3 regions of the Blautia sp. HCP3S3_B11 genome follow, and region 2 is predicted to be linked to each of the others. Evidence: predicted binding sites of a transcription regulator. Region 2 holds the regulator's gene; each other region holds the start of a gene.
What was found. Region 2 encodes Rex, which represses fermentation and respiration genes when NADH is low (regulators of the CRP and FNR family bind a similar motif). Its sites were predicted from a motif close to ATTGTTAANTANTTAACAAT; they were not measured.

Region 1: ACTNC0_RS01555 (4Fe-4S dicluster domain-containing protein) is a predicted target of Rex. The motif match lies at 4,512-4,531, and genes of this name have one in related genera.
Region 3: ACTNC0_RS01490 (L-lactate dehydrogenase) is a predicted target of Rex. The motif match lies at 4,449-4,468, and genes of this name have one in related genera.

What each region holds. Positions count from the first base shown of each region.
Region 1 is NZ_JBQHVP010000002.1:15,830-26,465, forward strand. Features, by position in the region: gene ACTNC0_RS01535 (FAD-dependent oxidoreductase) at 1-37, shown strand, start outside; gene ACTNC0_RS01540 (fumarate hydratase) at 174-1,016, shown strand; gene ACTNC0_RS01545 (Fe-S-containing hydro-lyase) at 1,018-1,584, shown strand; gene ACTNC0_RS01550 (YoaK family protein) at 2,024-2,731, shown strand; gene ACTNC0_RS01555 (4Fe-4S dicluster domain-containing protein) at 2,930-4,435, opposite strand; gene ACTNC0_RS01560 (complex I 24 kDa subunit family protein) at 4,734-5,213, shown strand; gene ACTNC0_RS01565 (NADH-ubiquinone oxidoreductase-F iron-sulfur binding region domain-containing protein) at 5,210-7,081, shown strand; gene ACTNC0_RS01570 ([FeFe] hydrogenase, group A) at 7,097-8,785, shown strand; gene spoIVA (stage IV sporulation protein A) at 9,036-10,505, shown strand; gene ACTNC0_RS01580 (NusG domain II-containing protein) at 10,594-10,636, opposite strand, start outside.
Region 2 is NZ_JBQHVP010000002.1:177,879-188,514, reverse strand. Features, by position in the region: gene ACTNC0_RS02385 (class I SAM-dependent methyltransferase) at 218-949, shown strand; gene ACTNC0_RS02380 (GH25 family lysozyme) at 1,108-2,700, shown strand; gene ACTNC0_RS02375 (hypothetical protein) at 2,702-2,857, opposite strand; gene ACTNC0_RS02370 (S8 family peptidase) at 3,204-4,052, shown strand; gene ACTNC0_RS02365 (NADP-dependent isocitrate dehydrogenase) at 4,337-5,545, shown strand; gene abc-f (ribosomal protection-like ABC-F family protein) at 5,622-7,532, opposite strand; gene ACTNC0_RS02355 (redox-sensing transcriptional repressor Rex) at 7,986-8,633, shown strand; gene ACTNC0_RS02350 (NAD(P)H-hydrate dehydratase) at 8,791-10,290, shown strand; gene alr (alanine racemase) at 10,355-10,636, shown strand, end outside.
Region 3 is NZ_JBQHVP010000002.1:1,063-11,698, forward strand. Features, by position in the region: gene ACTNC0_RS01460 (cyclodeaminase/cyclohydrolase family protein) at 1-79, shown strand, start outside; gene ACTNC0_RS01465 (bifunctional 5,10-methylenetetrahydrofolate dehydrogenase/5,10-methenyltetrahydrofolate cyclohydrolase) at 163-1,017, shown strand; gene ACTNC0_RS01470 (PD-(D/E)XK nuclease domain-containing protein) at 1,350-1,532, shown strand; gene ACTNC0_RS01475 (glucosaminidase domain-containing protein) at 1,637-2,392, shown strand; gene ACTNC0_RS01480 (leucine-rich repeat protein) at 2,750-3,619, shown strand; gene ACTNC0_RS01485 (Crp/Fnr family transcriptional regulator) at 3,933-4,274, shown strand; gene ACTNC0_RS01490 (L-lactate dehydrogenase) at 4,520-5,470, shown strand; gene ACTNC0_RS01495 (CoB--CoM heterodisulfide reductase iron-sulfur subunit B family protein) at 5,860-6,654, shown strand; gene ACTNC0_RS01500 (4Fe-4S dicluster domain-containing protein) at 6,651-7,040, shown strand; gene ACTNC0_RS01505 (4Fe-4S binding protein) at 7,047-9,035, shown strand; gene ACTNC0_RS01510 (hydrogenase iron-sulfur subunit) at 9,026-9,469, shown strand; gene ACTNC0_RS01515 (4Fe-4S dicluster domain-containing protein) at 9,457-10,431, shown strand; gene ACTNC0_RS01520 (4Fe-4S dicluster domain-containing protein) at 10,435-10,636, shown strand, end outside.

The DNA.
Region 1 (10,636 bases), 160 kb from region 2:
ACTGCTTCCAAAATACGCTCGTCACGAACAGCGCTAATAAGATACTCAGAATGTAAAAAAGAGCTCCCGGTATCGATAAGGGATTACCGGTACCGGGAGCCTTTGATATAATGCAAAAGGGATATGTCACCTCCCGGTGAATATCCCCAAATGAAAGAAGGGAGCTTACCAGAATGCGTGAAGTAGAAGTAAGCAGACTTACAGATGTCATCGAAAAACTCTGTATCGAAGCAAATGAACATCTTCCGGAAGACGTAAAATGTGCGATCAAAACATGCCGCGCATGCGAAGACGGAGAGATTGCCAAGGGTATCCTTGACAATATTATTGAGAATTTTGATATTGCAGATAACGAGAACGTGCCGATCTGCCAGGATACAGGAATGGCATGTGTATTCCTTGAAATAGGACAGGATGTACATTTTGTTGGCGGAGATCTCACCGATGCGATCAATGAAGGTGTACGCCGCGGATACGACAAAGGATATTTAAGAAAATCTGTAGTAAAAGACCCGGTACGCCGTGGAAACACAGGGGACAATACACCGGCTATGATTTACACAGAAATCGTTCCTGGCGATAAAGTTAAGATCACAGTAGGACCGAAAGGTTTCGGAAGTGAGAACATGAGTCAGATCCGTATGTTCAAACCATCCGCAGGATTGCAGGGAATCAAGGACTTTATCCTTGAAGTAGTAGAGACAGCAGGTCCTAACCCATGCCCTCCAATGGTAGTTGGTGTTGGTATCGGCGGTACATTTGATAAATGTGCGCTTCTTGCAAAGAAAGCTCTTATGAGACCATTAGATTCTCAGAACTCAGATCCATTCTATGCAGATCTTGAGAAAGAGATGCTTGAAAAAGTAAACAAACTCGGAATCGGACCTCAGGGATTTGGCGGAAAGACAACAGCCATCGGCCTGAATATCGAAACAATGCCGACTCATATTGCAGGTATGCCATGTGCAGTCAATATCAACTGTCATGTAACCCGTCATAAATCGGAGGTGATCTAAGATGGAAAGAAAGAAAATTACCCTTCCACTTACCAGAGAGCTGGCAAGAACTCTCCATGCAGGTGATCAGGTATTATTAACAGGTACTATTTATACATCACGTGATGCAGGACATAAGAGAATGTGTGAAGCTCTTGCCAAAGGCGAAAAAATCCCATTTGATCCTACAGATGCGACCATCTATTATGTAGGACCGACTCCTGCAAAACCAGGTGCAGTTATCGGTTCTGCAGGCCCTACAACCAGCGGACGTATGGATGCCTATGCACCGACAATGATGTCTGTCGGAGCAAGAGGAATGATCGGAAAAGGTGCCCGCCTTCCGGAAGTAGTAGATGCTATGAAGAAATATGATGGCGTATACTTCGGAGCTATCGGCGGCGCAGGTGCACTTCTTGCTAAATGTATCAAGAAAGCTGAGCTTATCGCATATGAAGATCTCGGCGCAGAAGCACTTCGTAAATTATATGTAGAGGATATGCCTCTTGTAGTTATCATTGACTCAGAAGGTAAAAACCTTTATGAAATGGGAAAAGCCGATTACCTCAAAGAGCATGGAGATAAATAATCGGACGGATACTATAATGAAACAAAAACGACTGTAAACATTCAATGATTTTACAGTTACAGATAACTTCCATATGCTGTAATATACAGTATATGGAAGTTGCTTTATACAATAAAAGATGTTAGGGACAAAAGGTCTTTTGCCCCTAACTTTATATCTACGAATTGCTCCGCTACAAAGCAGCTTCCGCAATTCTCATAAAATATGAATGTTTTATATTGGGTTTTTAAGTCAATGCTTATAGGACATGTTTTTTTAGTTACTGAATCGATACTGAATTTTCCGCAGAGTATAATAAAGCTTAATATATAATATTCATATATACGACAATACGAATTATATCTTTTACATTTAACCTACAAATGTATAACATAAATAAACGGTAAAAGAATAAAGGTCGCTGTGAAACAGTGGCAAATAAACTTGAACGGGGTAAATCATGAAAGATCATAATCATCACGACATACAGATGTCGGAGGCTTTTTTAAACAGTGCCTTTCTGTCTTTGTCAGGAGGATTTCAGGATGCTTATACCTATAATGCCAGAGATGAGGTATTCTGTAATGCCCAGACAGGAAACGTAGTACTTATGAGCCAGCATTTTATGGCAGGGCAGTGGATGGCAGGATTGAGTTATTTCTTTCCTATCATTTTCTTTGCTTTGGGTGTATGGGTTGCCGAGAAAATACAGGGAAAATTTAAATATGCCAGAAAACTTCACTGGAGACAGGGAATCCTTGCAGCAGAAATCCTGATTTTATTTATTGTTGGCTTTATACCTACAGAATATAATATGTTGGCAAACGCAATGGCATCTTTTGCCTGTGCGATGCAGGTACAGTCCTTCCGAAAAGTAAACGGATATTCATATGCAAGCACTATGTGCATTGGAAACCTTCGCAGTGGTACAGCGGCTTTATCCGGATACTTCCGTGAAAAGAAGCCGAAACAGATGGAGCAGGCGATGTATTATTTTGGAATCATCTTTATGTTTGCACTGGGAGCCGGTATCGGTGGAAATCTCTCTATCCATTTCGGAACAAGAATGATCTGGGTATCCTGTGTGTTCCTTACGATAAGTTTTCTCTTAATGTTCATTGAAAAATATAAACATTTTCACGAGGAACATGAACATAAGACTATTTAACCAAATCAGACCAAATAACAAAAGCGGATGATTTTATCTGCCTGACAATTCAAAAAATATACAAAAAGTATAAAAGCGAAAACGCTGTTCCATGGAAAGAACTTCCGAGACAACGTTTTCGCCTTTTTTCTAAAAGTTCAACCAAATCTGCGAAGTAGTTATTGATGCAGTTTAAATAGCAAAATAAGATTGAGAAATTTAGTTCAATTCAAGGTCTTCCAGTTCCTTTGCAGGAAGTTTCTCGGTGGAAGAAGCAAGATAGCTCTTTAATGCTTTGGAAGCTTTTGCAAACGGTGCATTTGTTCCGGCACCACCCATGCATCCTCCCGGACAGGCCATGCCTTCGATCATACATCCATTTAACTTGCCAACCTTTGCGAGTGTCAACATCTTTTTACATTCTGCAAGACTCTCTGCATGTTCAATATGAACCGGTACATCCGGATAGTATTCCTTGAGACATGCTTCGATCGCACCGGCAACACCTCCGGCAACTGCGTATCCACGTCCGGCTGCAGTAGCATTATGAAGACTTGCAGATGGCTCTATTTCAGCCGGATTAATTTCTTTTGCATCAAAAAGTCCCCACAATTCTTCAAACGTAATAACAAAATCAACATCACTTCGAACAGAAGTACGCATTGCTTCCAATTTTTTGGCTGCGCAAGGTCCGATGAATACGACTTTTGCATTCGGATGCTCTTTTTTGACACTTCTTGCAGTTGCAACCATCGGAGTCAGCTCTCTGGAAATATTGTCGATCATTGCAGGGAACTGCTTCTTGGCAAGCATAGACCAGGAAGGACAGCAGGAAGTAAGTAAAAATGGAAGATGTCCGGTAGCCACTTCATTTGCATAATGATGCGCCTCGCTGATTGCACCGATATCTGCACCAAGTGCAACTTCATATACATCGGTAAAACCAAGTGCCGCTAAAGCTGCATGGAACTTTCCAGGTGTCACGTCATCACCAAACTGACTGATATAAGCAGGTGCAACTTCAGCAATAATTTCATTTCCCTCACGAAGCGCATGCGCAAGCTGGAAAATCTGAGATTTATCAGAAATAGCTCCGAAAGGACAGCTTACCATACACATACCACAGGAAACACATTTGCTCTGGTTAATCTGTGCACGTCCCTGTTCATCGCTTTCAATGGCTTTTACACCACAGGCGCGTTCACATGGACGTTTTTTTTGGGCAATGGCATCATATGGACAGACAGACTTGCATTTTCCGCATTTAATGCACTTCGACTGATCGATATGTGACTTACCATTTACCATGGAAATCGCACCCTTAGGACAGACCTGCATACATGGATGAGCAACACATCCTCTGCACATATTGCTGACTTCGTACATATTAGAAGGACAGGCTGAGCATGCAGAAGGAATCACCTGCATAAGCGGCGGTTCATAATATTTCTCATCGATGTTAGAAGCCTCAACTCCGGCAGTCAGATGAACAGCTTTGTTTTCAGGACGTAAAGAAAGTCCCATTGCCAGTCGCACACGCTCGCTGGCTACGGCACGTTCACGGTAAATACTTTCACGATACTGTGCACGCTCTTGTACGATATTATAGGGAATTGCCTCAATATCGTGGATCAGAGATGCATCCGTAGACTGAAAGCCAAGCTTTGCAACTTCTGCAAAAATCTTACGCCGGATCTGTTTTACGGGTGTGTCAAGAGTTCTCATATTTTGTTAATCTCCTATTATATTTATTTCCGCGCTTTTTCTACACTAAAAATATATCAAATAATGGTAAAAATGTCATGTTTTTTATTTAACACACCCGTTAAAGAAATTGCTTTTTAATTCCAAACATTAACAAACAATATAAATCTATAGAAGATAATAATAAATAAATTTCAGAAAATTGCAAAAATGATATTGTATAAATTAACCATATATTGTATAATATCAGCAGCACATATGTTGAAAATAACTAAAGCTGCGTGGAAATCAAAAAACATATTTTTAAGGAGGGAACCGAATGTTAGACCAGTCTTATTACAGAAAAGCGGATGAGATTATCGAGCACTACGGACGTACAGCGGCATCGCTGATTCCGATCATGCAGGATATTCAGGCAGAATACCGTTACCTGCCGGGAGAACTGCTGACTTATGTAGCTGCCGAAATCGGAGTAAAAGAGGCTAAGGCCTACAGTGTCGCTACATTCTATGAGAACTTTTCCTTTGAGCCGAAAGGAAAATATATCATTAAAGTATGTGATGGTACAGCCTGCCATGTAAGAAAATCCATGCCTGTAAAAGAGGCGTTAATGAAAGAACTGGGATTAAGTCATAAGAAACATACCACAGATGATATGCTTTTTACAGTAGAGACCGTATCCTGTCTTGGTGCATGCGGACTTGCACCGACACTGACTGTAAATGATGAAGTACATCCTAAAATGACACCTGAGAAAGCAGTTGAACTTTTGAACGAATTGAGAGGTGAGTGCGTATGAGTATTAAGAGCAGGGACGACCTGTTAAACAAACAGGCAGAGGTAAATGAACAGATCAAATCCTACACCTGTCGCGTTCTTGTCTGTTCAGGGACAGGATGTATCGCATCCGGTGCCCAGAAGATTTATGATGAGATGGCAACACTCTGTGAGAGAATTGACGGTGTAACCGTTGAGATGCAGAAAGACGTGCCTCATGTAGGCGTAGTCAAAACAGGATGCCAGGGCTTATGCGAACTTGGACCTCTGATGAGAATCGAACCGTACGATTATCAGTATGTACATGTACAGCCGGAAGACTGTAAAGAAATTGTAGAGAAAACTATTCTGGAAGGAAAACCGGTAGAGAGACTGTTCTATAAGGATCATGACACTGTCTGTCCACATCCGGATGACATTCCGTTCCTGAATCAGCAGACACGTATCGTTCTGGAAAACTGTGGTAAGATCGATGCAGAATCCATTGATGAATATATCGCAGTGGGCGGCTATCAGGCCCTTGCAAAAGTACTGGGAGGAATGACTTCTCAGGAAGTCATTGACGAAGTGACGAAATCCGGTCTTCGTGGCCGTGGCGGTGCAGGCTTCCCAGCAGGTAAGAAATGGTCCCAGGTTGCCCGTCAGGCAGAAAAAACCCGTTATGTAGTATGTAACGGTGATGAAGGTGATCCTGGTGCATTTATGGATGGTTCCGTAATGGAAGGCGATCCATATAAGATGATTGAAGGTATGACCATCGCAGCTTACGCAGTAGGTGCAGAAGACGGTTATATTTATGTTCGTGCTGAATATCCTCTTTCTGTAAAGAGACTGAAAATGGCGATTGAACAGGCGGAAAAATACGGCCTGTTAGGTGATAATATTTTAAATTCCGGCGTAAACTTCCATTTACATATCAACAGAGGTGCCGGTGCTTTCGTATGTGGTGAAGGTTCTGCTCTTACCGCATCTATTGAAGGAAACAGAGGTATGCCTCGTGTAAAACCACCTCGTACTGTAGAGAAAGGTCTGTGGGGTAAACCTACAGTTCTTAATAACGTAGAAACTTATGCCAATGTACCGAAAATCATTCTTGAAGGAGCTGACTGGTTCCGTACCATCGGTACAGAGGGAAGCCCTGGAACAAAGACATTCTCACTGACTGGTTCTATCGAGAATACAGGTCTGATTGAAGTACCTATGGGAACCACGCTCCGTCACATTATCTATGATATCGGCGGCGGCTTAAAGAGTGGTGCTGCATTTAAGGGTGTTCAGATCGGTGGTCCGTCCGGCGGATGTCTGATCCTTGACCAGTTAGATGCACCTCTTGACTTTGATTCTGTTAAGAAATTAGACGCGATCATGGGATCCGGCGGTCTGGTAGTTATGGACGAGAATACCTGTATGGTAGAAGTTGCCAGATTCTTCATGAACTTTACTCAGCGTGAGAGCTGTGGTAAATGTGTTCCGTGTCGTGAAGGTACCAAGCGTATGCTTGAGATCCTGGAGAGAATTGTAGCAGGAAAGGGCGAGATGTCCGACCTGGATGAACTGGAAGAACTTGCAAATATGGTTCAGAACATGGCTCTGTGCGGACTTGGAAAGAGTGCACCTCTTCCTGTAATCAGTACTCTCAAACGCTTCCGTGATGAATATGAGGAACATATCCGCGACAAGAAATGCCGTGCAAAAGTATGTACAGCACTTCGTCAGTTCCACATTAACCCTGAATTCTGTATCGGCTGCGGCAAATGCGCGAAGAACTGTCCGGCAGGTGCAATCTCAGGTAAGATCAAACATCCACATCACATTAACAACGATATCTGTATCAAGTGCGGTGCCTGCAAAGATAACTGTAACTTTGATGCTGTATACGTGGAAGCATAGAAGGGAGGATACACTATGGGCCATATGATAATTGACGGTAGAAAGGTAGAATTTACCGATGAAAAAAATGTTCTGTCTGTCATCCGTAAGGCAGGGATCAATATTCCGACACTGTGCTACCACTCAGAGGTATCCACTTTTGGTGCCTGTCGTTTATGTACAGTAGAGGACGACAGAGGCAAGACGTTTGCTTCCTGTTCCGAAGAACCACGAGACGGAATGGTAATCTATACGAATTCCGGACGTATCAAAAAATACAGAAAACTGATTGTTGAACTGCTTCTGGCAGCCCATTGCCGCGACTGTACAACCTGTGTTAAGAGCGGTGAATGTATTTTACAGGAACTGGCACATCGTCTGGGTGTACAGAATATTCGTTTTGAGAATACCAGAGAACATCATGAACTGGATACAAGTTCTCCGTCTCTGGTACGTGATCCGAACAAATGTATTCTCTGTGGTGACTGTGTGCGTGCCTGCGAGGAGCTTCAGGGAATCGGTGCTTTAGGTTTCGCATTTCGTGGAACAGAAGCTATGGTAATGCCTGCATTTAATAAGAAAATTGCAGAAACAGAGTGTGTAAACTGTGGACAGTGTCGTGTATTCTGCCCGACCGGTGCAATTTCCATTAAAACGCATATGGATGAGGCCTGGGAAGCACTTGCTGATCCAAATATCCGTGTAGTTGCACAGGTTGCTCCGGCGGTACGTGTAGCGGTAGGCGACCACTATGGACTTACCAAAGGTAAGAGTGTAATGGGTAAGATTGTTAATGCGCTTCACAGAATGGGATTTGATGAAGTTTATGATACTTCTTTCAGTGCTGACCTTACTATCATGGAAGAAAGTGCCGAATTCCTCGACCGGATTAAGAAAGGCGAGAAACTTCCTCTTCTTACATCCTGCTGTCCTGCATGGGTAAAATTTATTACAGACCAGTACAAAGATTACATTCCAAATCTTTCTACATGCCGTTCACCACAGGGAATGCTTTCTGCAGTAATCAAAGAATATTTCCGTGAACCGGAACATGCAGCAGGCAAAAAAACCGTTATGATTTCTATTATGCCATGTACAGCAAAGAAAGCAGAAGCAATCCGTCCGAATAGCTTTACAGATGGCGAACAGGATACAGATATTGTTATCACAACTACAGAATTACTCCGTATGATCGATAACTTCGGTATTGATTTTGCAGCTCTCGATCCGGAAGCATGTGATATGCCATTCGGATTCGGATCCGGCGGTGGTGTTATCTTTGGCGTTACCGGTGGTGTTACAGAGGCAGTACTTCGTCGACTCACACCAGATCACAGCAAAGAATCCATGCATGAAATCGCAGAATGTGGCGTTCGTGGAGATGATGGCATCAAGGAATTTACAGTTCCATATGAGGGTATGAACCTCAATATCTGCGTTGCCAGCGGACTTGCAAATGCAAGAAAAGTTATGGATCAGGTTAAGAATGGAGAGAAAGAATATCATCTGATCGAAGTTATGGCATGTCGTCGTGGATGTATCATGGGTGGCGGACAGCCGACAAGAGCCGGTGACAGAACGAAGTTCTTAAGAGCTAAGGGGCTGTATAATGCAGATAATACTACTATTATCAAGAAATCCGATGAGAATCCGTTAGTTCTCGAACTCTACAACGGATTGCTTAAAGGTAAAGAACATCATCTGCTGCACAATGATTCTTATTGATAGAAGAAATTTTGACTTAATATCTAATGCTGTAGTGTGGTTATGCAAGTATATCAGGCTGTGTGTTTGAATATACTGAAGTTTTCGCTGTACTGGGCACAGAGTGATCAGTAACAATTTAAAAGAGCAGGTCCTGCATTGTTTTGTAGGCAATGCAAGGCCTGTTTTTATAGGAATAACAGGAAGTCCTTCTGCATATTTTATAGCAATACATGAACGTTATGTGTAAATATGCAAGGGGGCTATTTTTATGGAAAATTTTCAGGTGTACCGTGATATTCAGGCCCGCACCGGGGGCGATATATACATAGGGGTCGTAGGACCTGTCCGTACAGGAAAATCTACTTTTATACGCAGATTTATGGAAGTCGTGGCATTACCGCAGATGTCAGAGAGTCGTCAGGCAGAAATCAGGGATCAGCTTCCATTGAGCGGATCAGGAAAGATCATTACTACCGTAGAAACAAAATTTATTCCCAAAGAAGCAATTCCCATCACTCTTGGAGAAGACCAGAAAGTAAAGATACGCCTGATCGACAGTGTGGGATTTCTGGTAAAAGACGCCTCCGGACATACTGAAGAGGGCAAAGAGCGAATGATAAAAACTCCCTGGTTTGAACAGGCAATTCCATTTCGGGAAGCAGCCCGTATCGGAACTCAGAAAGTAATTGAAGAACATTCCACAATAGGAATCGTAATTACATCCGATGGAAGTTTCGGTGAACTGCCAAGAGAAAATTTTGTGGAAGCAGAAGAGAAGACGATACAAGAACTAAAAAAACAGCAGAAACCATTTATTGTCCTGGTCAATTCGCAGATGCCGTATAAAGATGAGGCTTTAAAGACAGCAAAAGAAATTCAGCAAAAACATCAGGTCACCGCTTTAACAGTAAACTGCGATCAGTTAAGAAAAGAGGATATCACCCGTATTTTGGAAAAAGTTTTATATGAATTTCCAGTTAGCCAGATTCAGTTTTTCATCCCGCGATGGGTAGAAATGCTCCCGATGGATCACGAGTTAAAGCAACAGCTTCTTACCCAGATCAGGGAGAAAATGAAGCAAATGCAGCATATTCGTGATATCACAAAGGAATTTATACAATTATCAGGACCATATGTGCAGGATTCACTTCTGGAAGATGTGGGCTTATCTGATGGAACAGTAAAAGTCAGAATACGAATCAAGGATGAATATTATTACCAGATGCTCAGTCAGATGAGTGGAATTAAAATGGAAAGCGAGTATGAATTAATCCATACTATGCGGGAACTGGTACATATGAAAGAAGAATATGTGAAAGTACAGGCAGCACTGGAATCCGTACGGGGAACCGGGTACGGAGTAGTTGTTCCAAATCTGGATGAAATTGAAATCGCGCAGCCGGAAGTGATCAGACAGGGAAATAAATATGGAGTGAAAATAAAATCCAAGAGCCCGTCCATTCATATGATCAGGGCAAATATAGAAACAGAAATTGCTCCGATCGTAGGAACAGAGCAACAGGCAAAAGATCTGATAAAATATATTGATGAGGGAAGCCAGAGAGGAGAGAGTATCTGGGAAACAAATATTTTCGGTAAATCCATTGAACAACTGGTGCAGGATGGTATCCGAAGCAAAATAACAGCAATCAGTGAAGAAAGTCAGGTAAAACTTCAGGATACCATGCAGAAAATTGTCAATGACAGTAAGGGCGGACTTGTTTGTATTATTATATAAATATAGCACGTTAAAAAGCTTATATAAAAGCAATAGACCTATAACTTGTCAAAAGATATGAATTATGACAACCTGAAGGAAAAGCAGATTAGGTTACTGCATCAATAGATAGTTGATTCGTATCTCCTGAA
Region 2 (10,636 bases):
AGTATATAATGTTGCTTTACACTAAAATGGTTTCATGTTATCATTATCTAAATTGAAAGATTTGATAGCATGAAGCCATTTTTATAATGTTGTTAGATAATACAGGAAGTGAAAAGATATTTGATAAACGAAAAGAAACTCTTTAGAGATGGTGGGTTGAATTTCAAAGTAATGTGTTTTACAAAAATAAAGCATAAAGAAAATGGAGTGACTAAGTTTGAATGATAAAATAGTTGTCTGTTTAGGTAAGGGTGGACAGAGAGAAATGGCAGAGTCTTTTGCCAGGAAAAATAATGTGCCGATCGTGGAGAAACCGGGAGAGCATCTGACGGTAATGTTTGATGCCAAAGGTGTATCTCTGACAGGATATGGTCTGACTTATCAGGGAGATTTTGAGAATATGCTCCACAGAGTTACAAATGGAAGACTTTCTCATGAAATGCTGGTGCGTGCGGCTAAGTCTGACGGAGAAAATCTGAAGGCGATTGATGCTACCGCTGGTATGGGAGAGGATGGTTTTCTTTTGGCAGCGTATGGATATGAGGTGACATTGTATGAACAGAATCCGGTGATTGCCGCTCTTTTGAAGGATGCACTCCGCCGGGCAAAGAAGCACCCGGTATTAAAAGATATTGCAGCCAGAATGAAACTGGTAGAAGGTGACAGTGTAGAGTGTCTGGCGAAACTTATGGATCCGATAGACGTGATTTACCTGGATCCTATGTTCCCTGAAAGACAGAAGTCCGGTCTGATCAACAAAAAGCTTCAGTTAATCCAGAAACTGGAACCTCCGTGTTCGGAAGAAAAAGATCTCTTTGATGCGGCTGTCAAGGCCAGCCCATCCAAGATTATTGTAAAGCGTCCGCTGAAAAGTGTATATCTTGATGGTCGGGAACCGTCATACATACTAAAGGGGAAAGCAATCCGCTATGACTGCTATGTAATATGAAATGTATTGCTATTTGCATATGTGAACAGTAACGTGAACAGTAACTAAATGGTAACACTTTATGACAAAATCTTTACGAAAAAATGGTTTCATGTTATTATTATCTTATGTGAGTAAGAATAATGGCATGAATCCATTTTTGATTGAGAGGTAATCAGATGAAGAAAAAGTTATTCAATAAGCGGGGATGCAGGGGGAAAAAGCTGGCAATTGGTTTTATGGCAATATTTCTGTGCGGAATGCAGCCGGCACAGTCAGTTATGGCAACGATGCACTATGACAGAAGACAGACAGTTGCTTCAGAGCAATTTGAATCTTCTGTAGAAACATTCAGTGCAGCTTCTGCGGCAAGAGCAACGGTAAATAAGAATGCATGGAAGAAAATCAATGGTGTCTGCTATAACGGAAGCGGCAAGCCTATTCCAGGTGCGATTACCAGAGGAATTGATGTATCAGAGTGGCAGGGAACAATCAACTGGGAAAAAGTTAAGAGTTCTGATGTTGATTATGCGTTTGTACGCATTTCCTATGGGCTGAATTATATGGATAAAAAATATAATTATAACATGGAGCAGGCGGAGCTTGCCGGTGTGCCTGTAGGAACTTATGTATATAGTACGGCGAAGAATACAGCAGAGGCATTAAAAGAGGCACAGCTGGCTATCAATAAGATGAAGGGGTATAAGGTTTCCTATCCTGTAGCTTATGATCTGGAAGATTCGAAAATTCAGAAACTGTCAAAAAAGACTGTATCCGAAATGGCTCTGGCTTTTTGTAATGAGGTTCGCCGTGCCGGATATTATCCGATTATCTACTGTAATACATACTGGTATGATAATTTTATAGACTGGAGTATGCTTTCTGGCCTTGACGTGTGGATCGCCAGATATGGCGATACGATTCAGGCACCAGACAGAGCGAGGTATTCCTATACGATCTGGCAGTCTACCGATGGAAATACAGAAAATGGTTTGAATCCTACGAAAGGGCTGATTGCGGGAATACCGTCCTGGAATGATTCTGACATTGATTTTGGATATGTGGATTATACGAAGAAAATAACACCAAGATGGGAGCCTGTGGCTTCATATGTTCCGGCAGATACAGCGAATACCGGATCTTATGATCAGGCAAAAAATGGCTGGGTAGAAGAGGATGGAAGTACTTTTTACTATGTAAATGGCCAGAAAGCAGCCGGATGGAAAGAAATAGGCAATAAGAAATACTATTTTGATCCGGATACAGGAAGCCTCTATAAGGATAAGCTTTTTAAGGATGACGGGCAGGTCTATTATGTAGACAGTGACGGAGTCATGTATGCCAATAAATGGCTGACAGATTATAAAGGGAAAACGTATTACTTTAAATCTGATGGTGCCGCTTATAAGGGAATGAAACGCGTAGATGGAAAATATTACTGGTTCCATACCACACAGGGATATATATACAAAAACAGAAAAGTGGTCCGAAGTACCGGAGATATTTATTATTTTGGAAGTGATGGCGTACGCTGTGAAGATGGAATGAAACGCGTAACGGAAAATGGCACTTCTCGCACTTATTATTTCCACACAGATGGAAAAGCACATAAAGGCTGGCTGACATATAAAGGAAAAAAATATTATTTTTATAAAGGAAACAGTAAAATATTATCAGGAACCAGAGCAGAGAATATTACTCTGACCAGTTCAAATAATATTGTTTCTGTCTTTGATAAAAACGGAGTATGCACAAAACAGTACAAAAAATAAATCAGCTGGTATGTGTCTTTTTCCATTCATTTATAAATTCTATCTGTTCCTGATCGGAGATTTCCTGTGATGCTGCGTCGTTTCCGGCGGCTACACAGCACAGGAGAATGAAAGTCTGACAGAGAAGAAAGACCAGAATAAATAATAACGTAATCATAAGCTGCCTCCTGTTATATGCGAGAGATACTGACTTTTGGTATAGTCTTTGTGGATATACCAAAAGTCTTTGCATATTTTGAGAGTTTTATACATTTTATTCAAAAAAAGCAGAAAAATACCAGATGCTAATGAGAAATGTAAAGGGATTGTCAGGAATACTTGTAAATAATAATTGTTGGAAACACCAAGACAAGTTTTCGGGAATAATTTAAAGTAAGACTGGGCCTATAATATTTCAATGAAATGACGTTAGGGTCAAAAGTCTTACCGTGCAGGCGCAAATGACTTTCTGACTTTTTGCTCCTGATATCATAAAATGTTATAAGTGGATTGAGGAGTTGTTTATGATAAATTCAGATGATTCCGGCTATTCAGGAAAGGGCATTGGTGTCTGTGTACTGGATACCGGGATTTATTCTCATATAGATTTTACAGGGCGGATACGGGCATTTCATGACTTCATCGGACACCGTATCCAGCCGTATGATGATAATTCTCATGGAACCCATGTATGTGGTATAATAGGCGGTGACGGAAGAGCTTCACAGGGGCGTATCAGGGGAGTTGCACCTGGCTGTGAACTGATTGTGCTGAAAGTTCTGGACCGTAGGGGAAACGGAAGAAAAGAGGATGTGCTGAGGGCTTTTCAGTGGATTTTGGAGAACCGGCGGTATTATGGAATCCGTGTGGTCAATATTTCTGTCGGAACGACTTGTCGAACATTTGAGGATCATAAGGTTTTAATTGATGGAGTAGAGCGGTTATGGGATGAAGGACTGGTTGTAGTGGCCGCGGCAGGAAATCAGGGACCTGGTCCGGGAAGCGTGACGGCGCCCGGAAGCAGCCGTAAGATCATTACCGTAGGCTCCAGTGATCTTCTCACGGGGCGGACTGCCATATCAGGAAGAGGACCGACTTTTGAATGTATCTGCAAGCCTGATCTGGTTGCTCCGGGAAATCATATACTTTCCTGTGCTTCGGGACCGGATAACGGATATGGAGTTAAAAGCGGCACATCCATGTCCACGCCTCTGGTTTCCGGCGCGGCAGCACTGATGTTAGAAAAAAATCCGGAGCTGACAAATGTTCAGATTAAGATGAAATTAAAAGAATGCGCCAGAGATCTGGGACTGCCTAAAAATCAGCAGGGTTGGGGAGAATTGGATTTGGGACATCTTATGCGACCAGTATGAATTAATTGTACAATTGCAGTTTACTTCACTTTTGGCAATACACTTTGCAGTGCACAGGATTTGTGCTAATTGAATAAATTGGTGTAGTATATCTGGGGGTTCTGTTATATTCATGCCAAAATGCCTCACAGAGTAGTAACATTGTATTTTATAAAATACCACTTTACCATACAAAAGCATTGACGAATAGTCAGATTTCGGCTATTATGATAGTTAATTGATTATCAAAGGTGCTGGACACACAGTGAACAGTAAAATTATCAAAGCCAAAGAGGAGGACTAACATGAAAAAAATTCAGATGCAGACACCACTTGTGGAAATGGATGGAGATGAGATGACCAGAATTCTCTGGAAGATTATTAAAGATGAGCTTATTTTCCCATATATTGATTTGAATACAGAGTATTATGATCTTGGCCTGGAATACAGAAATGAAACTGATGACCAGGTAACTGTTGACGCAGCAGAAGCTACCAAGAAGTACGGTGTTGCAGTTAAGTGTGCAACGATTACTCCGAATAAGGCGAGAATGGAAGAGTACACCTTAAAGAAAATGTACAAAAGCCCGAATGGAACGATTCGTGCGATTCTTGATGGAACCGTATTTCGTGCTCCGATTGTTGTAAAGGGTATTGAGCCATGTGTTAAGAACTGGAAGAAACCGATCACGATCGCACGTCATGCATACGGTGATGTGTATAAGAATACAGAGATGTACATTGATGGACCAGGAGATGCTTATCTGGTATTTGAAGGTGCTGACGGACAACAGAGAAAAGAATTGATTCATCACTATGAAGGTCCGGGGGTTCTTCAGGGTATGCACAATCTGGATAATTCTATCACAAGTTTTGCAAGATGTTGCTTTAATTATGCGCTTGATACGAAACAGAATCTGTGGCTTGGCGGCAAGGATACGATTTCCAAGATTTATGACGGGCGTTTCAAAGAAATTTTTGCAACGATCTATGAGAATGAATTCAAGGATAAATTCGAGGCAGCAGGCATTGAATACTTCTACAGTCTGATTGATGATATTGTAGCCCGTGTTATGAAAGCGGAAGGTGGATTTATCTGGGCGTGCAAGAACTATGATGGTGATGTTATGAGTGATATGGTTTCTTCTGCGTTTGGTTCTCTGGCTATGATGACATCCGTTCTGGTATCCCCTCAGGGTTATTATGAATATGAGGCTGCTCACGGAACTGTGCAGAGACACTATTATCGTCATCTGAAGGGCGAAGAGACCTCTACAAACTCTGTGGCAACAATTTTTGCATGGACTGGTGCACTGAGAAAAAGAGGCGAATTAGATGGCAATAAAGATCTGATGGAATTCGCAGACAAGCTTGAGAAAGCTACTCTGGAGACGATCGAGAGCGGTAAGATGACAAAAGACCTTGCATTGATTACTTCTCTTGAGAATGTAACCGCGCTGAATAGTAAGGAATTTATTCTTGCAATCAGAGAAAAGCTGGATGAGATTTTATAATTTGTAAATGATTATGTCTCAAAACTGATAGATCGTATTTTATAAGATTATATAATAAAAATGGGAGGAACCTGCATTATGCAAGTTCCTCCCATTTTTCATATAATCCCTCAAGTTCTTCGGTAATTGCAGCCTTCTCTTTGCTGAGTTTTGCACATTCTGCTACGTTGGTGCAGATATCCGGGAGAACCATGGTTTCGTCGATTTCTTTGTCTCTTGTTTCAAGTTCTTCAATGCGGGCTTCAACTTTTTTTAATTCATTTTCGCGTTTTCTTTGGCGTGCCTGTTCTTCTTTCTGTTGTTGCCAGGAGAGTTTATTGTCAGATGCCTGTTTGGCTTCTGCGATTGCCTGGGCGGCAGCGGGTGCATATTTTTCAGTCAGTTCTTCTTTCTTTTCCAGATAATAATCATAGTCTCCGATATAATTTACGACTGCCTGGTTGGTCAGATCCAGAATTCTGGTAGCTGTCTGATTGATGAAATATCGATCGTGGGAGACATAGAACACGGTTCCGGTATAGCTGTTTAATGCCTCTTCCAGGATTTCCTTGGATGCGATATCAAGATGGTTGGTAGGCTCATCGAGAATCAGGAAGTTTGCCTCTGAAAGCATCAGCTTGGCGAGAGATACACGACCTCTTTCTCCACCGGAGAGGGCAGAGATGAGCTTAAATACATCGTCTCCTGTGAACAGGAAAGCAGCGAGCATATTTCGAATCTCTGTTTCTGTAAGAGTAGGATAAGCATCAGAAATTTCTTCAAAGATAGTTTTCTCCATATGCAGTACGTGATGTTCCTGGTCGTAATAACCAATCTGAACTTTAGAACCAAGACTGAATCTGCCGCCGTCTGCATCAATCAGTCCATTGATGATCTTTAACATGGTAGTCTTACCGGTTCCGTTATTACCAATCAGAGCTACACGTTCTCCACGCTTGATCTCAAAAGAGATATCGCTGAAAAGTGTCTGCCCCGGGAAAGATTTGGAAAGGTTCTCTACAGTGAGAACGTCGTTTCCGCTGATAAATCTTGGTTCCAGTGAGATTCGCATCTGGTTCTGGATTTCCTGTGGCTTATCGATACGCTGAATCTTATCCAGCATTTTTTCACGGCTCTCCGCGCGCTTAATTGACTTCTCACGGTTAAAGGATTTCAGTTTGGCAATAACAGCCTCCTGATGTTTGATATCACGCTGCTGGTTAAGATAAGCTTTATACTGCGCGTCACGAAGCTGTGCTTTTTTGAGTGCATAGGCGGAGTAATTTCCACTGTACATACGCATAGTGCCGGCTTCAATTTCCACTACCTTAGTGACTACCTTGTCAAGAAAATAACGGTCATGGGATACAATAAATACAGCTCCCGGATAGTTGAGCAGATAAGTTTCCAGCCAGGAAATACTCTCCATATCAAGGTGGTTGGTAGGCTCATCCAGCAGAAGGATATCCGGGCTGGAGAGAAGCAGTTTACCGAGAGCAACACGTGTTTTCTGACCTCCGGAGAGGGTTTCAATCTGGCGTTCGAAATCATCTTCGGTAAAGCCAAGACCTTTTAATACGCCCATGATCTCACTTTTGTATGCGTATCCGTTTTCCAATTCAAACTGGTGGCTCAGTCTTGTATAAGTATTCATCAGACTGTCCAGAGCATCACCTGTGGTTGTTTTCATCTCCTGTTCCAGAGAACGCAGGCGGTTCTCCATATCAATGATGTGTTGCTTGGTAGAAATCAGCTCCTCATAAATCGTGTGGTGTCCATGGATATCCTGGTACTGGGCGAGATATCCGATATTTTTATCTTTGGCAAGGACTACGTTTCCCGAATCAGGTGAGAGCTCGTGCATGATGATACGCAGCAGAGTAGTTTTACCGGCACCATTATTGCCAATCAGAGCTGCTTTTTCACGGTCTTCTATATGGAAACTGGCGTCTTGAAGGATGACCTTTTCGCCAAAAGATTTACAGATATTCTGACATGATAAAATCATAAGAATTCCTCCATTTATAATTTGTCCGCGTACTATTATAATCGAAAAAAGTTGTTTTTGAAAGTATTTTAAATGAATTTATCTATTTCTGCAAAGATATATGTTACTGCTCACTGCGTTCTTAGTAACATGCTTCGCGATGCAGGAAATATGAACCTCCTTGTGCTAAACCCAAGGAGGTTCATTTGCTTCACAAACTTAATTTATGCTATTCGCATAAATTCGCGCGGAATGTCTCAGGTTTTCTGTTGCCAAGCAATCCCAATTTGTTCCAGACTGCCGGAAATGATAGAAAGTTATAGATAAAAAATAGAAAATACCGTTTTATAAGATAGTTTCTGAGGTAAATTGATAAAAAATGCAGAATTATTTGGTGAAAAAGTACAGAATTAGTTTGACAATAAAATAACATCTGGGTATAATTGACATAGATAAGTTAAGGAGGGAAAATTTGTGGAAGCTAAAGAAATTTCAAAAGCGGTGATTAAACGTCTGCCACGTTATTATCGCTACCTCGGTGAGTTGATGGAGGAGAATGTTGAGCGTATATCTTCCAATGATCTCAGCAAAAAGATGCATGTGACAGCTTCCCAGATTCGTCAGGACTTAAATAATTTCGGCGGTTTTGGTCAGCAGGGTTATGGCTATAATGTACGTTATTTATACACAGAGATCGGCAAGATCCTTGGACTGGATACAGTACATCCGATGATTATTCTTGGTGCCGGTAATCTGGGACAGGCGCTGGCCAATTATGTGGACTTTGAAAAACGTGGTTTTAAACTGGTTGGTATTTTTGATGTAAATCCTGTACTTGAGGGAATTGCGGTGCGCGGAATCGAGATACAGATGTTAAGTGATCTTCCATGGTTTCTGAAGGAGAATGAGGTAGAGATTGCTATTTTGACTCTTCCGAAGAATAAAGCCAAAGAGATGGCGAAGATTTTAATTGATAATGGAATTAAGGCAATCTGGAACTTTGCACACATTGATCTGGATGCTCCGGAGGATGTAATGGTTGAGAATGTACATCTTTCAGAGAGCCTTATGACTCTGTCCTATAACCTGAGTGAATACAGGAAAGAGCACGAAGGCGAGTAGAATATGATGTGGAACACAAGGCTGTGGTCATCTGATCACAGCTTTTCTGAATTTAGCAAGATGATTTGGCTTATTCAGAACTACAAAATGAAAGCGGATTGCGAATATCCGATTGACATGTTTGATGAAATACGAGAACATACGGGGAGGTGAACAGATGAGAGGAGTTGTGACTGCAGCAGAAATGAAGGCGCTGGATGCAAATACGATTGAGAAAGCCGGAATTCCTTCGCTGGTATTGATGGAGCGTGCTGCATTACAGACTGTTACAGAAATCATAAAGCGGGTGAATACGAAGGATAAAGAGAAAATCCTGGTGGTCTGCGGAACCGGGAATAACGGAGGAGACGGACTGGCAATTGCCAGATTACTCTATTTACAGGGATTTAAAACGTGGTATTATATTGTTGGAAACGAAGAGAAAATGACAAAAGAAACTTCCAGTCAGCTTCGCACAGCAGAGTACTATCATACTCCACGGGTGCATAACCTGATTCCGGATGAATATACTACTATAGTAGATGCCATTTTTGGAGTTGGACTCAGCAGACCGATAGAGGGAAAATACGGAGAACTTATCAGCGAATTAAATCAGGCATCTGCGTTTAAAGTTGCGGTGGATATTCCTTCCGGGATTGATGCAGACACAGGATTCGAGAAAGGAATCGCTTTCCGGGCCGATCTTACGGTTACATTTGCCTTTCGAAAGAGAGGCCTGTGTTTCTATCCGGGGCGTATGTATGGTGGGGAGATCATTGTGGCGGATATTGGGATTTATTCAATGCCTGATAAGAAAATCCGAATGAATTACCTGGAAAGAGAAGACTTGAAAATGCTTCCGGACAGACTTCCCTATGGGAATAAGGGGACTTTCGGTAAGGTACTTTTGGTTGCAGGTTCTGAGGGAATGTGCGGTGCAGCATATTTAAGTGCCGCAGCTGCACTAAAGTGTTCGGCGGGCATGGTGAAGATCCAGACCGTGGAGGCAAATCGTGTTCCATTACAGACACTTCTGCCGGAGGCAATGATCACCTGTGATTTTGATGAGAGTAAAAATGAGAGAATGCTGGAATGGTGTGATGTGCTGGTGATCGGACCGGGGCTGGGAGCAAGTGCACAGAGCAGAGAGCGTGCTCAGTGGTTTCTGTCAAGAGCTGCTATGTGTGGAAAATCAGTTGTTCTGGATGCAGATGGGTTGAATCTTCTGGCACTTCATGAGGACTGGAAGAGATTTATCGGAGAGAATGTGATCGTCACGCCGCATATTGGCGAGATGAGCCGCCTGTGTGGAAAAAGTATTGGTGATATTCAGGATTGTCTGGTTCAGACAGCATTTGATTATGCAAAGGAAACAAAAGCAGTCTGTGTTTTGAAAGATGCATGTACTGTAGTGTCAGGTGCGTCAGAAGAGAGGTATCTGAATATTTCCGGAAACGCAGGAATGGCAACAGCTGGCAGTGGTGATGTACTAAGCGGCGTGATCGCAGGCGTGCTTTGTATGTATCTGAAAGCAGAAAGGAAGCCATCCATGGCGATGATGGCAGCCCTTGGTGTATATGTTCATGGGCTTGCCGGTGATCTGGCAGCTGAAACAGTAGGTCAGCGGGGTATGACAGCAGGAGACATTATCCGGTTTTTGCCGGAAATATTAAAATAAAGAATAACTGGTCGTAACAACGTGTGAATCGTTTATGAGCAGTTATGGCAGAGGACGAATTATTATGGAGAAAAATAACAGAGTGAAAGCAGTGATTTCTCTGGATGCCGTAGAACAGAATTTCAGGGAAATGAGAAAGAATATTGCAGAGGATACGAAGATGATCGCAGTGGTTAAGGCGGATGCTTATGGCCATGGTGCGGTACCAATCGCACATCTGATAGAGGATTATGATTATATCTGGGGATTTGCGGCTGCAACGGCAGAAGAGGCTGTTCATCTGCGTCAGGCCGGTATTACAAAACCAATTCTGATTCTTGGAATTGTATTTGATGAATACTTTCCT
Region 3 (10,636 bases), 180 kb from region 2:
AAAAGCAGATGCGATGCTTGAGAAATATACAAAGATCGCAGATGATACATTCAACAGCGTACTTGGCAGATTGAAATAATATGATATCAGGGTCAAAAGATCTTTTGACCCTAGCATCATAATATAAAGACAATATGAGTGCAATTTGGGAGGAAACAATCAATGGCTAAGCAGTTATTAGGTAAAGAAGTAACAGCAGCATTAAATGAGAAAATCAAAGCTAACGTAGCAGAGCTTCAGGGAAAAGGAGTAAATCCTACTCTCTGTATCATCCGTGTAGGCGAGAACCCAAGCGATATCTCTTATGAAAGAGGCGCTACAAAACGCTGCGAAACTTTAGGCGTTGCATGTGAGAAGATCTTACTTCCGGAAGATGTTTCCCAGGAAGAACTTCTTGCAACAATCGATAAAGTAAACAAAGATGATAAGATTCACGGCGTATTATTATTCCGTCCACTTCCAAAACATCTGGATCAGGCAGTAATCGAGAACGCACTTGCTCCTGAAAAAGACGTTGACTGTATGACAGACCTTTCCATGTCAGGTGTATTCACCGGCAAACAGATCGGTTTCCCGCCATGTACACCACAGGCATGTATGGAAATCCTTGATCACTACGGAATCGACTGCACAGGCAAGAAAGCAGTAGTAATCGGAAGAAGCCTCGTTGTTGGTAAACCGGCAGCAATGATGCTTGTTAAGAAGAACGCAACTGTTACAATCTGCCACACAAGAACTGTAGATATGCCGTCTGTAGCACGTGAGGCAGATATCATCATCGTGGCCGCAGGCCGCGCCGGTGTTGTCGGAGCTGAGTATGTAAAAGAAGGACAGACAGTAATCGACGTAGGTATTAATGTAAACGCAGAAGGCAAACTTTGCGGAGACGTTGACTACGCTGCAGTAGAGCCGATCGTAGATGCTATTACACCTGTACCAGGCGGTGTTGGAAGCGTTACAACTTCCGTACTGGTTGGACATGTAGTAGAAGCTGCAATGCGTAAAGTTAATGGCTGATTCATGGTTTTGCAGATGATTAAAGCATAAAACATAGGATAAATAAGAACTCACTACAGGGATTTTGGGTATTCCATGTGGTGAGTTCTTTTTGACTTGTCAAGGAGAAGTTTTTGTGTGACATTGCCTTGTGGGAAAAGTAACCGTGTGTTATGATAATGGCAGATAACATTAAAGTTCTGAAACGAAAGGAAGTGATTCTAAAATGCTTAAACTGCCAGTGGGAATTGAAGATTTTGCGGAGATTCGTCAGTTGGTTTTTTTTATATTGATAAGACAAAGCTGATTGAGCAGTTACTTATATAGAACCAGAGAATCCAGATGCAGGGATTATTATCAAAGTGAAGTATTCCCCGACCTTTCAGGGACTGGAAAAAGCCTGCCAAAAAGCTATGAAGCAGATTAAAGATCGAAGCTATGAAGAATTTCTGCAAAATGATGGCAGAAATGAGATTCTGGCTTATGGCATTGCATTTTGCAGGAAACGCTGCAAGGTGATAATGGAAAAGATGTGAACAAAGATCTATTAATTGTAACTCAAAAAATCAAATCAGTTATCAACAGAACAATCAGGGCCCATGAGAGATGAGTTGTGATTATAAATATATAGAGGATGATTATGTTAAGAAAATTAGAAAAATGTTGCCTTGTAACAGGCGTGATGGGAATTCTTCTGATGGGGATGCCTTTGAATATATGTGCCAGTGAAGAAGCCGCTGTGCAGGAAAATAGTCTGGAATCTGGGAATGAAGTAGACCACTCCCAGGAAGGACAGCTTTCCAAGCCAAAGAGCCTGGAAGGCCTGGATGCAATTTCCGGTGAAGACCCGACGGATAATACTTACGGATATTATACAATCATGGGTGGTACAACTGTATCAGCCGATGAAATGTGTTCTTTATATAATAGTCAGGGCTGTACTTATCCGTCTGAAGAATTAAGTGAAGGCGGTGCACCTGACATTGAAACTTTTTGTGATATCATAATTGAAGAAGCGAATGCGGAAAACGTGCGCGGCGAGGTTGTCTTTGCACAGTCAATGCTTGAGACCGGATGGCTGACTTACGGCGGGGATGCCGAGATCACTCAGTTTAACTTTGCAGGTCTTGGAACGACCGGGAATGGCGTAAAAGGAATTGCTTTCCCTGATGTAAGAACCGGAATCCGCGCCCAGGTTCAGCACTTAAAAGCATACGCCTCTACAGATGACCTGAATCAGGAATGCGTAGATGAGCGCTTCGATTATGTGACAAGAGAGACTGCCCCCTATGTAGAATGGCTGGGAATTCAGGAGAATCCTTACGGTGGTGGCTGGGCAGCGGGGAAGGATTATGGAAGTAAATTACGGAAAATATTGGCAGACTTAAAGAATTAGAGGATCCAGATGAAAAAATATTATTGAGGTGAAGTATTCATCGACTTTTCAGAGGCTGGAAAGAGCCTGGAAAAACTAATGTAAGAACCAAAATCTGTGCTCTGGTTCATCATTTTAATTTATCATGAATTCAAAAGATTGGATGTTCAAAAAATTAAATTTCGGACATTCAATCTTTTATTTTGTAATTTTTATTAAATTTTCACTATAAAATCAAAAAGTTTGATATATATCAAGAACGTGAACAGATATTATTTCAGGAATATGGTAAAATTGAAAATATCATACATCATTAAAAACGAGTCGACGTATTGGAAAGAAAATACATTGATGAGAGAAAACAGGAGGATGAAATGTATGAAGAAGAAATTGATGGCACTGGTGTTGTCGGGCGTGTTGTTCTTACAATCGGCAGGAATAGCATACGGAGCAGATTTTTCGGATGGAGCCGGAGTTGAAATATGCAATGATTTTGAAAAGCAGAATGAAAAAGAAACTTCGGGAGAAAATACGCCGGAAGCGGATGATATTTCGGAGGGATTTTCCGACAATAATGAAATTACGGAAGAAGAGCAGTTCTCTGGCGGATTGGAAGAAGAACAGAATTCTCAGGAAAAAGAATTAGATGAAGAAAATAATGCAGTATCAGCCACAGCTTCGCAAATATCTGGAACATGTGGAGAAAATTTAAAGTGGGAATTTAAAGATGGGACATTGACAATTAGTGGAAATGGGAAGATGGATTCTTTTAATAGTAGTTATTCTACACCATGGCACTATTCTGCTAAAGATATAAAAAAGTTAATTATAAAACAAGGTGTAATAAGTATAGGGAACCATGCATTTTATGGATGTAGTGGATTAACAAATATAACAATCCCCAGTAGTGTGACGATGGTTGCTAATTATGACTCAAGTTTTCTTGATGAATTTATAGAAAATTCAAGTGATTTAATTTATGGAGGCTATGAAGGATGGAAAAATTATTGGAATAATACCACTAAAACAGAACAGGCGAGAGAAATCTTAGCAGGCTTACTTACTTCTTATCAAGGGAATGTAGAAGAAATTTCTATGAGTGAAACTGCAGATAAATTTGTTAATATATGCATCAGTACATTAAAAAATGGTAATTGGGCATATGCAACGGCATATGGTCTGAACAGCACCGAAATTAATAAATTGGCAAAACTATGTAATAATGAAAATTTATCCCAATTTTTTTGAATAAAAAGTATGATAATCTGGCTCATTACTTACAGAAAGTAGGAGGCTATTCGGAAGATTCAAAAATAATTCAATGTATAAAAAGCTTTACTGAATCTAGTGAATATGCAGGAATTCCAGAAAGTGGACATTAAAAGCCAGAGATATTCTGATCAGGGAGAATGATAAAGTTTCGGAAGTTTCTTTTCTATATCAGCATGGAGGAGTAGTAAAGGCTTATTATGCTCTGGAGCAGGAGGGAAAAACCAGAATCCACTGTTTTACACATCTTCCGGGAGAACCGGTTACGGGAATAGCGAATCTGGACAGAAATATGACTTCCCTGCTGACCGTAGAGGCAGTCAGAAATTGTGAACTGATCTCTACTTCGGTTGACTGCCTCAGGAATCTGGCACAAACCAGTCAGGAAATTGCACTTGCATGCAATCGGATGATAGGAATTACTGCAATCAAGAGTATGGAATATGAAAAAGTTCTCACTTCCAATAAAGTCGAGGACAGATATCGGTACTTTACAGAAATGTATCCGGATCTTATAGGAACAGTAAGCAAAAAAGATATCGCTTCTTATCTTAATATGACACCGGAAAGTCTGAGTCGTTTATTAAGAAATACAGAAAAAGAAGATTTAAAAATTAATTCATGTGACGTTTAAAAGTCAGGCGGGCAGTAAATGTCCGCCTCTTTTATTTATTGGATTTTTACCTGATTTGGTTAAATTCACGTTAAAAAAATATCAAATTTTCAGCACTGCTAAAATTTTTTGAGCACCACAAATCTTCTACCTCATAAAATTGTGCAGATTTTTATACAAAATATTCTAAAACCACTTGTTAAATAGTTGACAATATGTTATCATTTAGGAGTCAATTTTGTTAGGAGAAAAGGAGTATTAAGATTATGAGCAGTAAAATTACTATCATTGGAGCAGGCAGTGTCGGTTCTACTATCGCGTACACTTTATCAAGCCAGGATATCGCATCTGAGATCGTTCTGATCGATATCAACAAACAGAAAGCAGAAGGCGAAGTTCTCGATATCATTCAGGGAACCTGTTTCAGAGATCCTATTTCCATCATTGCCGGTGAATATGAAGATGCCAAAGACTCTGACATCGTTATCATCACTTCCGGTATTGCCCGTAAGCCAGGTCAGACAAGACTTGAACTTACACAGACAAATGTAAATATTCTCAAGTCTATTACACCGGAGATCGTAAAAGCAGCGCCAAACGCTCTTTATCTGATCGTAAGTAATCCGGTTGATATCATGACTTATGTATTTACCAAGATTTCCGGACTTCCGGAGAATCAGATCCTTGGTTCTGGTACAATTCTTGACTCGGCACGTCTGCGCTGCGGATTATCCGAGCATTTCCAGATTGCACAGAGCAACATTCATGCTTATGTATTTGGCGAGCATGGCGATACATCCTTTATTCCGTGGTCAGGAGCCTATATTTCCGGCGTAAGTGTAGATGAATACTATGATCTGGAGAAGAAACTCGGAAAAGATATCGAGCCGATCGACAAAGAAGCAATGCTTCAGTATGTACAGAAATCAGGCGGCGAGATCATCTCCAAGAAAGGTGCAACTTTCTATGCGGTATCTTCTTCTGTATGCAAACTTTGCAGCCTTCTGGTAGCTTCCTCAGAATCCATTTCCACAGTATCTACTATGATGCACGGAGAGTATGGCATCGAAGATGTATGTTTAAGTACCTTAACCTTAGTAGGACCAAACGGTGTACAGGGTAAAGTTCCAATGAGAATGACAAAAACTGAAATCGAACAGCTGAAAAAGAGTGCAGATGCACTGAAAGAAATTATTGCCCAGATTAATCTTGATTAACTATAAAACAAGATACCAGAGTCATGAGAACGTGATGCTTTTGACTCTGGTATCCGAAATAAAAAATCAGAGCAAAATTATTTTATTTAAAAAAATTATCAAAAACCACTTGTTAAAATGTTATCAATATGATATGATATATATCGGAAATCGAGCTGATACACTCCTTTAATGCGGAGGAAGGGTGTGCGAACTCTTTTATTTTTCTATGTCTCAAAAAAGATATAAAAAGTAATCGTATTAGTCTTGGTTTATATTTTTGTCTATTTATTGTTAAAAAAAAGACAAAGCTTATCTTGGTTTTTATATGAGTTATATAACTTAATCAGATAAGTGATAAGACAGTATTTACTATTTACCTGAACAACTAAGAAAGGATAATGTTAAGTATGAAGTACAGTTATTATCCGGGTTGTACCCTGAGAAACAAGGCGAAAGATCTGGACGAATATGCCAGAGCCAGCGCCAGAGCACTTGGGTTTGAACTGGAAGAGATTGAAGACTGGCAGTGTTGCGGAGGTGTATATCCACTGGGAACAGATGAAATTGCCACAAAACTTTCTTCCGTACGTGCTCTTAATCAGGCCAAAGAAAAAGGCCAGGATCTGGTGACAATCTGTTCTGCCTGTCATCACGTGATCAAACGTGTCAATGATGATATGAAAAATGTGGAAGATATCCGCACCAGAGCAAACAATTATATGCAGCTTGAAGAGCCTTACGAAGGGGAGACCATTGTACTCCATTATCTGGAAGTACTTCGCGATAAGGTTGGCTTTGACAAGCTGAAAGAGAAAGTGGTAAATCCGCTTACAGGAAAGAAAATCGGAGCTTATTACGGATGTCTCTTATTACGCCCGGGCAAGATCATGGCATTTGATGATCCTGAGAATCCGACGATCATGGAAGATTTCATCCGTGCACTTGGCGCAGAACCGGTCGTCTATCCATACAGAAACGAATGTTGCGGCGGTTACATTTCTCTTAAGGAAAAAGAAATGTCCCAGAACATGTGTCAGAAAATCGAAGACAGTGCGAAAGGCTTTGGAGCTGATATGCTGATCACAGCCTGTCCATTGTGTAAATATAATTTAAATAAAAATGCTTCCAGCGACCTGCCTGTATATTATTTCACAGAGCTGCTTGCAGAAGCCCTCGGAGTAAAAGAGGAGGTGGCGAAATGAGAGACAATCATTCAGCAGCAGAGAAGATTAAAGAAATCTCAGGAACCAATCCGCTGAAATGTATGAAATGTGGAAAATGTTCTGCTACCTGTCCTTCCTTCAATGAAATGGATATCAAGCCACATCAGTTTGTATCCTATGTTGTAAACGAAGATATCGAAGCACTTGCCAATTCAAAATCACTCTGGAAATGCCTTTCCTGCTTTGCCTGCGTAGAGCGTTGTCCAAGAGATGTAAAACCTGGAAAGATCATTGACGCTGCAAGACAGCTGGTTGTCCGCCAGAAAGGCGGAGATTACCTGACAGCAGATGAGATTCCACAGCTTCTTGATCCGGAAGTGCCACAGCAGCTTCTGGTAAGTGCATTCAGAAGATACAGGAGGTAAGCCAGCGTGCAGAGAATTGGTGTATTTGTCTGTCATTGCGGAAGTAATATTGCCGCTACGGTAGATGTAAAAAAAGTAGTTGAATTAGCTGCCAAAGAGCCGGGTGTCGTTCATGCGGAAGATTACCAGTATATGTGCTCAGAAGCAGGTCAGGCTAAGATTCAGGAAGCCATCAAAGAAAAGAACCTGACAGGTGTGGTTGTCTGTTCATGTTCTCCACGTATGCATGAAGCAACATTCAGAAAGGCAGCAGAGAGAGCTGGCCTGAATCCATACATGGTGGAGATTGCAAACATTCGTGAGCATTGTTCCTGGATTCATAAGGATATGGAAGAAGCGACAAAGAAAGCAGTGATCCTTGCCAGAGCAGCAATCGCAAAAGTTAACTTAAACACCCCTCTTCAGCCAGGAGAGAGCCGTGTTACAAAGAGAGCCCTGATCATCGGCGGCGGTATTGCCGGAATCCAGACAGCTCTGGATATCGCTGATGCAGGCTATGAAGTAGATATTGTAGAGAAGACTCCAAGTATCGGTGGAAGAATGTCACAGCTTGACAAAACATTCCCGACACTTGACTGTTCCGCATGTATCCTCACACCTAAGATGGTAGAGGCTGCTGCTCATGAGAAGATCAATATCTATACATATAGTGAAGTAGAACATGTCAGTGGATTCGTAGGTGATTTCACTGTTGATATCAGAAAGAAAGCAAGAAGTGTAAATATGGACAAATGTACAGGCTGTGGTGTCTGTCAGGAAAAATGTCCGTCTAAAAAGATTCCGAATGAATTTAACAGAGGATTAAATAACAGAACAGCTATCTACACTCCATTTGCACAGGCTATCCCAAATGTTCCGGTTATCGATCGTGAGAACTGTATCAAGTTTAAAACCGGAAAATGTGGTGTATGTTCCAAAGTATGTCAGGCAGGTGCCGTTGATTACGATCAGCAGGATGAGATCGTAACACAGAAATATGGTGCAATCGTAGTTGCCACCGGTTTCGATACGATCAAACTTGACAAATACGATGAATATGCATACAGCCAGAGCAAAGATGTCATTACATCTCTGGAACTGGAACGTATCATGAATGCAGCAGGTCCTACAAAGGGACATTTAGAGCGCCTTTCCGATGGAAAAGCTCCGAAGGAACTTGTATTTATCCAGTGTGTCGGAAGCCGTTGCTCTGATGACAGAGGAAAACCATACTGTTCCAAAATCTGCTGTATGTATACTGCAAAACATGCAATGTTAATTCGTGATAAATATCCTGATACAAATGTAACCGTATTCTATATTGATGTCCGTACACCAGGTAAGAACTTCGATGAGTTCTATAGAAGAGCAGTAGAGCAATACGGTGTAAATTACATCAAAGGTCAGGTAGGAAAAGTAATTCCTCAGCCAGATGGAAGTCTTCTTGTACAGGGATCTGACCTGATCGATAACAAGCAGATTCTTAAGAAAGCAGACATGGTTGTTCTTGCAACTGCCATTGAACCGAATCCGGATGTCCGTAAGATCGCTACCATGCTTACAGCAAGTATTGATACCAATAACTTCCTTACAGAAGCTCATGCAAAACTTCGTCCGGTAGAATCTCCGACAGCAGGTATCTTCCTTTCCGGTGTCTGCCAGGGACCAAAAGATATTCCGGAGACAGTAGCACAGGCTGGTGCAGCAGCAGTTAAGGCAATTGGTCTTCTTGCAAAAGATAAGCTGACAACCAACCCATGTACAGCTAAATCTGATGAGCTGTTATGTAATGGATGCTCTACATGTGCAAATGTCTGCCCGTATGGAGCAATTTCCTATGAAGATAAAGAAGTAAATGACCACGGTATCCGTGAAACAAGAAGAGTAGCCGTTGTAAACACAGCACTTTGCCAGGGATGTGGTGCATGTACAGTAGCCTGCCCGTCTGGTGCAATGGATCTGCAAGGCTTTTCCAACAGACAGATTATCGCGGAGGTAGATGCAATATGTCGATAGAAACAAACGAAAAATTCAGACCTAAGATTGTAGCATTCTGCTGTAACTGGTGCAGTTACGCAGGTGCAGACCTTGCAGGAAGTAGCCGTCTTTCTTATCCGGCTGATGTAAAGATCATCCGTGTTCCTTGCTCCTGCCGTGTCAATCCAATGTTCATCCTCCGTGCTTTTGAAAAAGGTGCTGACGGTGTGATCATGTGTGGATGTCACCCTGGAGACTGTCATTACAGCACAGGTAACTACTACGCAAGAAGACGTATGACGCTTCTTTTCTCCATGCTCGACTACATCGGTGTGGAAAACGGAAGAACACGAGTAGAATGGGTTTCCGCTGCTGAAGGTGTGAAATTCTCCCAGACTATGAATGAGTTTGTAGAGAAGATCCATTCACTCGGTAAGAACGTAAGATTGGAGGATTTAAGATGCAGGAGCTGATAAATCGTGCAAAAGAACTGCTTGCTGACGGTACAGTTGCAAGAGTTCTGGGATGGAAAGCCGGAGATCTGCCTTACAATCCGGAACCGGCTTACTTTGAAACAGAAGAATCTCTGAAAGATTTTGTATATAATGGATTCTGCGGTGCAAACTTAAGCAAATATATGATCGAAGCTTCCAAACTGGAAGGCAAGACACTGGTTTGTTTAAAACCATGTGATACATACAGCTTTAATCAGCTGATCAAAGAGCATCGTGTAGACCGTGAGAAAGCTTATATCATTGGTGTTGGATGTAAAGGAAAACTGGATATCGAGAGAATCCGCAAACAGGGAATCAAAGGTATCGAAAGCATTTCCGGTGCAGAGATCACAGATGAGGCAGAAACACTGACTATTCAGACAATCTATGGTGAAAAGACCTGTGCATACAAAGATGCAATGCTTGAAAGATGTCACGTATGTAAAGGAAAAGAACATAAGATTTATGATGAACTTATCGGTGAGTCCAAAGACACAAAAGATGCAGATCGTTTTGCAGAAGTAGAGAAGATCGAAGCAATGAGCCCGGAAGAAAAATTTGCATTCTTCCAGAGCCAGTTAAGCAAATGTATCCGCTGCAATGCCTGCCGTAATGTCTGTCCTGCATGCAGCTGCCGTAAATGTGTATTCGACAGCAATAAGTTTGACAGTGCGCAGAAAGCAAACGTGGACTCTTTCGAAGAGAAGATGTTCCATATCATCCGTGCATTCCATGTGGCAGGAAGATGTACAGACTGCGGCGAATGCAGCAGAGTATGTCCTCAGGGAATTCCGCTTCACCTGTTCAATCGTAAATTTATCAAAGATATTGATACATTCTATGGTGAATATCAGGCAGGAGAGGATTCAACATCCAAGGGACCTCTTACAAACTTTACATTTGAAGATGTTGAGCCGAGTATCGTGGCAGAAAGGGGATAATGTATGTATAAGATAGCAGCAGAGAATCTGCAGGCATTATTCCAGAAGATTGCCGCAGATCAGGATTTATATTTACCGGTTAAAGTCAGTGATCAGGTAAACTTCAAAGCATGGAGCGAAGATGCAGAAGTTTGTCTTGATACTTTAAAAACTGTAAAATCACCAAAAGATGCTTTTTTTCCACAGAGTGAAAACCTCTACACCT